DNA from 3 places in the Isoptericola sp. b515 genome. Region 2 is predicted to be linked to each of the others. Evidence: riboswitches for the same ligand, from Rfam matches in the RefSeq annotation. Region 2 holds a riboswitch; each other region holds the start of a gene.

Region 1 (3,262 bases), on a different contig from region 2:
GGCCGGGCCGGCGGGGACGGCCGCCGTGGTGTTGGCGCGGACGTCCGACCCGCCCTGCTTCTCCGTCATGGCCATGCCGACGAGCACGCCGGGTTTGTCCCCGGGAGCGGCCGGCGTGCCGTCGTAGGCGGAGGACAGCAGGCGCGGTTCCCAGACGGCGGCGAGCTCCGGCGCGTGCCGCAGGGAGGGCACGGCCGCGTGCGTCATCGAGACGGGGCACGCATGGCCGGGCTCGACCTGCGAGAACAGCGAGAAGACGGCGCCGCGCACGACGTTCGCCCCGGGTCCCGGCTCCGCCCAGGCGCCGGTGTGCGCCCCGCGCTCGACGGCGGCGGCGAGCACCTCGTGGTACGCGGGGTGGTACTCGACCTCGTCGAGGCGGCGGCCACGCCGGTCGTGGGTGTGCAGCACCGGCTCGTGGGTGTTCGCCCGCTCGGCCGCGTGCTGGAACGCCGTGGTCCCGACGTGCGCCCCGGCCTCGACCAGTCGCTCCTCGCCCCAGTCGCCGCCGAAAGCGTGCACCGCCTCGCGCAGCACCGGGAAGTCCAGGTACTCGTTGACGTCGACGCGTTCCGGCGGCTGGTTCACGACCTGGTGGGTGGTGCGCGGTGCCGGGTGGCGCTGCGCGGGGTCCGGCGTCGCGACGTCCGGGGTCGTGGCGGGCGGACTCGCGGTCATGGGATCCTCCGTCGTCGTCGACCTCGTCCTCGAGGGGCCGGCTCCAGGATGTCCCCCCAGGGCACCTGCTCGCTACCCGGTGGCGCCGGCTCCCGTCGAGGCGCCCGGTGACGAGGTCGAGGACCGGCCGAGCTCGGTCACCAGCCGCCGGGTGAGGGGCGCGGGGACCTCGTGCCGGTCGGCGGCCCGCAGCACGGCACCGCCGATGGCGTCGAGCTCCAGGGGCCGCCCGGCCTCGGCGTCACGCTGCATGGACGAGCGCGCCTCGGGCGGGAACGTGTCGTAGAAGCGCAGGGCCGTCTGGCTGGTGTCGGGACCGCCGCCGGCCCGGCCGATCGCGGCGACCTCCGCGACGAGCGCCGCGAGGGTGTCGCGACGCTCGGTCCGGAGCGTCCCGATCGGCTCCCCGTGGTAGGTCGTCAGCAGTGCGAAGGGCGCGAGGAGCCCGAGCTTGCCCCACAGCATCGCCCCCTCGTCGTCGCGGACCAGCGTGGTGACCCCCGCGTCCCGCAGGATCGTCGCCGCGGCCTCGAGCCGGTCGGCGGGCGCGGTGCTGCTGGCCAGGTCCACCTCGACGAAGGGGCTGCCGTGCACGATGCGCCCGGGAGCGGTCCGGGTGGACTCGACGCGGATGACACCGGCGGCGACGGACGCCGGCGCGAACCGCTCACGCAGGGCGGCGACGTGCTCGACCCCGTTGAGCAGCGGCACGACGAGCCCGGCGGCGACGTGCTCGGCGGGGACCCGGTCCAGGGCCTCCGGCAGCGACGGGTGCTTGACGGCGACCAGGCACAGGTCGACCGGCTCGCGCAGCTCGGTGTCCGCCTCGACCTCGGCCGAGAAGTCCCCGAAGAAGCCGCTGGTGACGCGGAGGCCGTCGGAACGGAGGGTCGACGCCGTCTCGGGGCCGGCCAGGACGATCACGCGATGGCCCGCCCGGGCGGCCAGCGCTCCCACCAGCCCGCCGACGCCCCCCGGGCCCAGCACGGCGATCGTCGAACGACGTGACGTCCGTTCCGCCATCGTCCACCTTCTTCCTGCGAATCGGGTCAGAGGTTGGTCAACGTAGCGCACCCGTGATCTACCCGTGACAACTCGCGGCGGGAGGGATAGTGTCCAGGCAGCTCACACCCCAGGTGAGATGTCCGAGGCGGGCGCCGAGCCCTGTCACCGCCCCGGAGCCGGACGACACGAACGACAGGGACGGGGGACCCACTCTCGGGCACCGCGGTGCCCTCGGGGTGAAGCCGCGCAGGGACGCCCTGCCGGCCGGGTCAGTCTCCGACCCGAACCCGACAGCTAACCCCGCAGGCGCCAGGAGAATGTTCGATGCGACCCCGCACCGCCCGATGAGGCACACGCGCGACCTGCCCGCGCTCCCCGACGCGACCGCACGACCCGCACCCACGAGGGCACGTGCCAAGGGACGACACACCGCGAGCCACGCGGCCCGACGCCGCCGCACCGGCCCCACCTGGTCCTCGCTCGCGCCCACCAGCTGGCCGCTGAGCATCGGCCTGGGCCTCGCGGTCACGATGGCGACCACGACCGGCATGGCCGTGGCCTCCGGCACGACCGAGCTGCCGCGCGCCACGAGCCCGGAGGCCGCGCCCTCCGGCGTCCGCGCCCCGGGTGACGCCGCCGCCGACCTCGCGGCCGTGACGAGCGCCGCGAAGCAGGCGGCCCTGCTCGCCGACCGTGGCCAGGCCGCCTCCCGGAACGCCGACCGGGCCGCGCCGACGACGTCCCGCGCGGCCGGTGGCTCGGTCGGCGGCACCGTCGTGCCGGCGGACGCCACGCTGTCCGCGGAGAAGGTCGCCCTGTCGGTCGAGGCGGCACCCGAGCCCCCGCCGCCGCCGCTGCCCGGCTGCGACGGCTACGCCAGCGGCACCGGGTCCAACGGGTACATCCCCGAGAGCGAGATGTGCACCCTGTGGGACGGCACGACGCGGATCCGCGCCGACGCCGGCGTCGCCCTCGCCCGGCTCAACCTGGCCTACCGCGTGGTCTTCGGCGAGAACATGTGCATCACCGACGGTTACCGGAGCTACTCGTCGCAGGTCGCGACCAAGGAGGCCAAGGGGTACCTGGCCGCCACGCCCGGCACCTCGAACCACGGGTGGGGTCTGGCCGTGGACCTCTGCCCGGAGACGTACTCCGGCAGCCGCTACGACTGGCTCCGCGCGAACGCCCCGGCCTACGGCTGGGACAACCCCGACTGGGCGATCTACGACAAGTACGAGCCGTGGCACTGGGAGTACACGGACGCCGTCACCGAGATGGGCGGCTGAGACCGGACGGTCTCAGTGCCCCACCGGGCCGCCGAGGTCGTCCGGGGTGAAGGCGGCGAGGTCGACCGACGCCTCGCCCCGCCCGCCGGAGGACCAGGTCAGGGTCCCGACACCGCTGGCCAGGTCGACCTCGAGGACGGCGACGGCGTCGGGCACCTCGACGCCGCGGCGCTCCATGCTCAGCACCGTGCCGTCGAGCGTCGCGTCGACGTCGCCGTCGAACGCCGGGAACGTGTTGCGGAACCGGCACAGGGCCAGCATCCGCCGCACCACCGGCGTGTCGAGTGCGGCGT
Region 2 (3,262 bases):
GTACGAGGAGCTGCCGTTCCTCGAAGGCGTGCAGTCCCTGCCGCTGTACCTGGAGTCCGGGGCCGACGCCTCCGCGACGGTCGTGCTGCGCCGCATCGCCGAGCCGGTCCAGGTCGACGACGAGTTCCTCCTGCGGCTGTCCGACGCGGGCCTCTTCCCGGGCGCGAGCATCGAGGTGGAGCGCGCCGGCGACGACTTCGTCGTCCGTCTGGTCGACGGTGACGGTGCCCTGGAGCTGCCGGAGGAGCTGGCCAAGCACCTCTTCGTCGCAGCCCGCTGAGATCTCGACGCGACGCATCGGACGCGAGACGTGACCGGAGCGTGACATCGGCGGGGAGGTTCCGGTACGGTCAGACTCGCTCGCGCGGGTGTCTCGCGCGAGTACCGGGACGGGCGCCTAACCCTGTCACCGTCCTGGTTCCCACGGATGACCGCACGACAGGGGCGGGGGACCCACGATTCGGGCACCGGTGACGGTGTCCTCGGGGTGAAGTCCCACGGTTCGTACGGACCGCGGGGCCGGGTGTTTTCTCCCACCCGAACCCGACAGCTGACCTCGTAGGCGAACGGAGAGGTTGAACGTGACTGCTCGCAGCATGCGCGGTAAGCACCGCGCCGCACGCCGCCCCATGATGGCGGCCCCCTCCGCGGCCGCAGGCCGTCGGGCTGCTGTGGTGGCGACCGCCGGTGGTCTCCTGGTCTCCACGATCGGTGGCGCGAGCGCCGCCCACGCGGCGCCGGTGGACGCGGACGCGGCCAAGAAGCTGAGCACCGTGGACCTGGGTGCGCTGACCGACCAGGCGCGCCAGGCGCTCGAGGCGGCCCCGGTGGTCACCGTCGACGCCGAGGCCAAGGTCCAGGTCGAGCGCGTGACGCCCACGATCGTCGAGCGGGCGGACATCAAGGCCGCGCCGGAGCCCGAGCCGGAGCCCGTGCGCGAGGCGGCGCCGTCGCGCTCCTCCGAGCGCGAGTCGCTCTCGAGCTCGTCCTCCTCCTCCTCGACGACGACGTCCTCCTCGGCCACCACGGCCGTGCCGGACTCCGCCGTCGGGTCGACGATCGTCTCCATCGCCTCGCGCTACGTGGGCGTCCCGTACGTCTCCGGTGGCACCACGCCGTCCGGCTTCGACTGCTCCGGGTTCACCCAGTACGTGTACGCCCAGGCCGGTATCTCGCTGCCGCGGTCGTCCTCGGACCAGCGCTACGCCGGCAGCGTGGTCTCCCGCTCCGCCGCGCAGCCGGGCGACCTCATCTGGACCCCGGGCCACATCTCCATCTACGCGGGTGGCAACACGCAGATCGACGCCCCGCGTCCGGGCAAGACGATCCAGTTCCGGAACATCTGGCAGTCCAACCCGACCTTCATCCGAGTCGGCTGAGACGCCGGCACCTCGTGCCGAGGGCCCTGTCGCGCGCAGAGCGCGGCAGGGCCCTCTGTCGTGCCGCGAGGTGCTCCCGGGGGTCCCGGACGCCGGACACCCCTCGAGGGACTCAGCGGGGGGCGCAGTGCCCTCTGCGGGGCCCCTCGGACGTGTATCGCCGCAGATCGTGATCGAAACGTGACATCGGGGCGTGTATCAGATACCGTTCTCGCGTCCGGTGGAGCAGTCTGCCGGACCTCGACCGGACGCCGAGCCCTGCCGCCGGTCGGGAACCGAGACCCTAGGCAGGGGCGGGGGACCCACTCTCGGGCACCGGACACGGTGTCCTCGGGGTGAAGTCCCACGGTTCGTCCGAACCGTGGGGCCGGGTGATTTCTCCCACCCGAACCCGACAGCTGACTTCGTAGGCGGACAGGAGAGGGAACACGTGAACGCACGCACCACGACGCGCGGTCGGCACCTGGCCGCCCGCCGCCCCATCACCGCACCATCTGCAGCCGCGAGCCGTCGTGCTGCCGTGATGGCCACCGCCGGCGGTCTGCTGGTCTCCACGATCGGTGGCGCCACCGCCGCGCACGCCGCGCCCGTGGACTCGGACGCGGCCAAGAAGCTGAGCACCGTGGACCTCGGTTCGCTGACCGACCAGGCCCGCGAGGCCCTGGAGTCCGCGCCCGTGGTCACCGTCGACTCCGGTGCCAAGGTCCAGGTCGAGCGCGTGACGCCGAAGATCGCCGAGAAGGCGGACATCAAGGCGGCGCCCGAGCCCGAGCCCGAGCCGGAGCCCGTGCGCGAGACGACCACCTCGCGCTCCGCCGAGCGGGAGCCCACGTCGACGTCGACGTCGAGCTCGTCCTCGTCGTCGTCCTCGTCCTCGTCGAGCACGACCGAGAGCTCCAGCTCCAGCTCCTCGACGCCGACGGCCGACAGCTCGCGGGGTTCGCAGGTCGTGTCCATCGCGGCCCGCTACCTCGGCACGCCGTACGTCGTCGGCGGCGCCTCGCCGTCCGGGTTCGACTGCTCGGGCCTGGTGACCTACGTGTACGCGCAGGTCGGCGTCTCGCTGCCGCACTCCTCGAGCGCGATCCTCAGCGCGTCCAACACGACGCAGATCTCGCAGTCGTCGGCGCAGCCGGGCGACCTCATCTGGTCCCCGGGGCACATCTCGATCTACATCGGCAACGGCCAGCAGATCGAGGCCACGCGCCCCGGCGGCTGGACCGTCCGCCAGTCCAGCCTCTGGCAGTCCAGCCCGACCTTCCTGCGGGTCACCGGCTGACCGACGCCTCGACCGTCCGCCCCGACGCCCCGGCACTCCTCGTGAGTGCCGGGGCGTCGTGCGTCCGGGCACGGCCCGGCCCCCGAGCGCGCCACGCGGTGTCGCCGGGCGGCCTTTGCTGCGTCTTGCGGGGCGCTTTCGTTAGGCTTGAACCAGGCGGATGCCGGACGGCGAGGTCCGGACGCAGACGGGAGGCGCGAGATGACACGTCCTGAGGTCGTCCTGGTGGGGGTCGACGGTTCCGACGCGAGCATGCACGCCCTGGACTGGGCCGCGGCGTACGCGGCACGTGTCGGGTGGAGCCTGCACGTCGTGTGCAGCTACTCGTTGCCGTCCTTCACGGCCGCCTCCCTGGACGGCGGCTACGCGGCCCTCGACGACACCGCGATCGCCGAGGGGGCCAAGGCGGTGCTGTCCGAGGCCACGGCAAGGGTCGAGGGGATCGGCGTCCCGGTCACGGGGACGGTCGCCACCGGGGACGCCGCCGGGGTGCTCGTCGAGATGTCCGCGGAGGCGTGCCTGGCCGTCGTGGGGACGCGCGGGCGCGGCGGATTCACGGAGCGTCTGCTGGGGACGGTGTCCTCGGCGCTGCCGGCCCACGCGC
Region 3 (3,262 bases), on a different contig from region 2:
GACTTCCGCAACACCATCCTGGTGCTGACCTCGAACCTCGGCTCGCAGTTCCTCGTCGACCCGGTGATGGACCAGGAGGCCAAGCGCGAGAGCGTCATGACGGCGGTGCGCACGGCCTTCAAGCCCGAGTTCCTCAACCGGCTGGACGACGTGGTCCTCTTCGACGCGCTGTCCCTCGACGAGCTGGGACGGATCGTCGAGCTGCAGGTCGCGGCGCTCGCCCAGCGGCTGGCCGACCGGCGCATCACGCTCGACGTGACGCCGTCCGCCCGCCGGTGGCTGGCGGTCGAGGGGTACGACCCCGCCTACGGCGCCCGCCCGCTGCGGCGGCTCGTCCAGCGCGAGATCGGCGACCGGCTGGCCCGCCGGCTGCTGTCCGGCGAGACGGCCGACGGGGACACCGTCGTCGTCGACCGCGTCGAGGGTGCCGAGGGGCTCTCGCTGGCCTGATCGTCGCCGGGACGACGACGGCCCCGCCCTCCGTGCGGAAGGCGGGGCCGTCGGGCGCTCGCGGCGCCCGGACCGGTGCCGGTCAGATGCGGATGAACCGCGGGCTGCTCTGCCAGATCTGGCGCTTCACCACGCCGACGCCCGGACGGGCCGACTCGATGATCCGGCCGTTGCCGGCGTAGATCCCGATGTGCCCCGGCGAGTAGACCAGGTCGCCCTGCCGGGCGTTGCTGCGCGAGACGCGCGTGCCGAGAGAGGCCTGGGCCGACGACGAGCGCGGCAGGGTCTTGCCGATCGCCTTCTTGTACACGTAGGACGTGAACCCCGAGCAGTCGAACCCGGTGGCGGGCGACGTGCCGCCCCACGAGTACCGGTGCCCGATGTAGTTGTGGGCGACCCGGACGACCTTCTGGCCGCGGGTCATCTTCGGCTTGACGTGGACCTTCCGGTACTTGGTCGACTTCTTGAGTCCCTCGGCCCGGGCCGGCACCCCGACGACGCGGATCCTGTTCTTGCCCAGGTCGTACTTGCCGAGCCCCGGCCGGAACCGGACGACCCCGTACTTGTTGGTCTTCTTCACGGCGACCTTGTCGCCGGAGATGAACAGGCGCACGCGGCCCTGGACGGGCTCGCCCCACTTGCGCAGCTTCACCGTGTACTTCGGGCGGGTGTGCCACTTGCCCTTCGTGGCCGTGTGACGGCTCTTGGAGACGTACATGTTGGTCGTCGCCTTGGGCTTGATCCACACCCTGCGGTGCTTCGTCACCTGCTCCAACCCGGTGGAGGCGGCCGGCGCGACGACGACGCGGATGCCGTTGCGGCCGACGTCGTAGTGGGAGAACCCGGGGCGGAAGTGGATCGTGCCGTCCCCGTCGAGGCTCTTGACCGCGACCTTGGTGCCCTGGACGTAGAGCCGGACCCGGCCGGCGAACGCCTCGCCGTCCGCGGTCGCGCGGACCGTGTAGCGGGGGCGGGTGTGGCCCTGTCCCTTGCGGCCGGTGCTGCGGGACTTCGACACCGAGACGTCGGGCGTCGTGCTCACGACGACGGGCTCCTCGGTGGCGGTGCCGGTGTCCTCGGCGGCCGGTTCCTCGGTCGGCGTCGTGGTCGTCCCGTCCGTGGTGGTCGTCGGCTCGGGCGACGCGGTGTCCTCGACGACGGGTTCCGGCGTCGGGGTCGCGGTGCCGTCGGAGACCGACGTGTCGGTCGCGTCCGTGGTGGTCGTGCCGGCCGAGGTGGTCTCGTCGGCGACGGTCTCGTCCGTGGTGGTCGTGAGCGCGTCGTCGGCGGCGGCCGATCCGGCGCCGGCGACCAGCGTGCCGCCGGCGAGGGCCGCCGTGAGCGTCATGGCGACGGCGGCGTGGCGTTTCCTGGGGGTGCGCACGGCACCCTGCGGGCGCGCAGCATCCAGCGAGGGTGTGGACATGGGGTACTCCTCCAGCCGGCGAGATGAGCTGTCGGGTTAGGCCGAGAAGTGGTGGCCTGCCGCCGATGGACGGCTTCACCCCGAGGGTGGCGCTGACGTCACCCGAAGAACCTGGGTCTCCCGCTGCTGCCGTCGGTGCTCCGGTGGGCCGTCCCGTCGGCAGCACTGGGCACCGGGCCGGTCGCCGCCCGGTCTCCGGGCGACGACAGGACGCTAGCCCCGAAACGGTCGGAGGTCACGGTCAGATAACGGTCACCTCCTGCGCCGATGGTGGAGGCGGTGTGAAGGGATCCGGCGGCGGGACGCTGTCCGACATGACGGACACGGCACGCCGGAACCGTCGGAAACGGCCGTCGACCGAGGGCCGGGATCGGGCGATCGACCCATCCGGGGTGCCGGGGAGGTGAAGATCGGGCACCGATCCGATGACGTTCCCGGCCGCTCAGTCCAGGAGCGAGCCGGTCCGCGTGCCGTCCACGACGGCCACGCACAGCCCCGTGCGGTCCCCGGCGGCCCAGGACTCCTCGCTCGGCGCCCAGACCACCAGCTCGACCCGTGTGGAGTCGTCCGCGCGCGCCTGCGGGCCCAGGAGGTCCGGGGTGCAGCCCCGCGCGGTGCGGGCCGCGGCCTCGTCCGCGCCGGGCCAGACGGCGTCCGCCGACGCGTCGGTGCGCCCGACCACCTCGGCCGCGTGCGGCTCGCCGCACGGCACCACCTCGACGCGTCCCACGGCGCCGTCGGTCGGGGCCTCGGCGAGGCACGAGCCGAGGACGAGCTGCACGGCGTTGACGGTCTGCGGCGCGGTGACGTCGGCCGCGACGGGTTCCCACGCCTCCTCGCGCGTGCTCGTCGTCAGGTAGGAGGCCCCCACGGCGCCGCCGACCACGAGCAGGATCAGGGCGAGGACCGACAGCACCCAGATCCGGGCCCGGCGCCGCGCCGCGGCGCGCTCGGCCGGCGTGGGTCCGGGGGCGCCCCAGCGGGCCCCGGGGTCCACCGGCCGGCGGTCCGACGCGCCCGTCGGTGCCGGGCCGGGGGAGGGACGGGCCGGACCCCGCGTCCCGTCCGGGGCGGGGCCGGACGCCTCCGGGCCGGGCGAGGCGAAGGAGAGGTCGTCCTCGGGGCGCTCGGTCATGGGAGCCAACCTACCGAGCCGGGCGCTCCTTCCGGGTCCGGGCGGTTCAGACCCCCACGCGGCGCTCGACGCCCGGCAGGTCGTCCTCGCGCAGCACGTCGGACAGCCGTCGGCGGTCCAGGCGGCGCACCCACCCGGCCCGTGCGCCGTCCGGTCGCGCCTCCTGCAGCACCCACCGGCGGACGCCGAGCGCGGTGAGGCGCGCGCCGATCGCCAGGACGTCCTCGCGGGTGTGCACGGTGGGGTCGACG

The links. Region 2 has a riboswitch for cyclic di-AMP ahead of Q6350_RS13160 (C40 family peptidase). Riboswitches for the same ligand answer to the same signal wherever they lie in the genome.
Region 1: another riboswitch for cyclic di-AMP. It lies ahead of Q6350_RS04930 (D-alanyl-D-alanine carboxypeptidase family protein); the one in region 2 lies ahead of Q6350_RS13160 (C40 family peptidase).
Region 3: another riboswitch for cyclic di-AMP. It lies ahead of Q6350_RS02755 (C40 family peptidase); the one in region 2 lies ahead of Q6350_RS13160 (C40 family peptidase).

Annotation. Positions count from the first base shown of each region.
Region 1 covers NZ_JAUQYR010000001.1:1,085,758-1,089,019, reverse strand. The annotation lists gene Q6350_RS04940 (acyl-CoA dehydrogenase family protein) at 1-678, opposite strand, end outside; gene Q6350_RS04935 (ketopantoate reductase family protein) at 751-1,701, opposite strand; cyclic di-AMP (ydaO/yuaA leader) riboswitch at 1,842-2,008, shown strand; gene Q6350_RS04930 (D-alanyl-D-alanine carboxypeptidase family protein) at 2,028-2,969, shown strand; gene gtfA (sucrose phosphorylase) at 2,982-3,262, opposite strand, start outside.
Region 2 covers NZ_JAUQYR010000004.1:257,705-260,966, forward strand. The annotation lists gene Q6350_RS13150 (metal-dependent transcriptional regulator) at 1-280, shown strand, start outside; cyclic di-AMP (ydaO/yuaA leader) riboswitch at 416-579, shown strand; gene Q6350_RS13155 (C40 family peptidase) at 582-1,379, shown strand; cyclic di-AMP (ydaO/yuaA leader) riboswitch at 1,643-1,807, shown strand; gene Q6350_RS13160 (C40 family peptidase) at 1,810-2,658, shown strand; gene Q6350_RS13165 (universal stress protein) at 2,860-3,262, shown strand, end outside.
Region 3 covers NZ_JAUQYR010000001.1:583,634-586,895, reverse strand. The annotation lists gene clpB (ATP-dependent chaperone ClpB) at 1-450, shown strand, start outside; gene Q6350_RS02755 (C40 family peptidase) at 533-1,876, opposite strand; cyclic di-AMP (ydaO/yuaA leader) riboswitch at 1,881-2,024, opposite strand; gene Q6350_RS02750 (septum formation family protein) at 2,319-3,011, opposite strand; gene Q6350_RS02745 (anaerobic ribonucleoside-triphosphate reductase activating protein) at 3,058-3,262, opposite strand, start outside.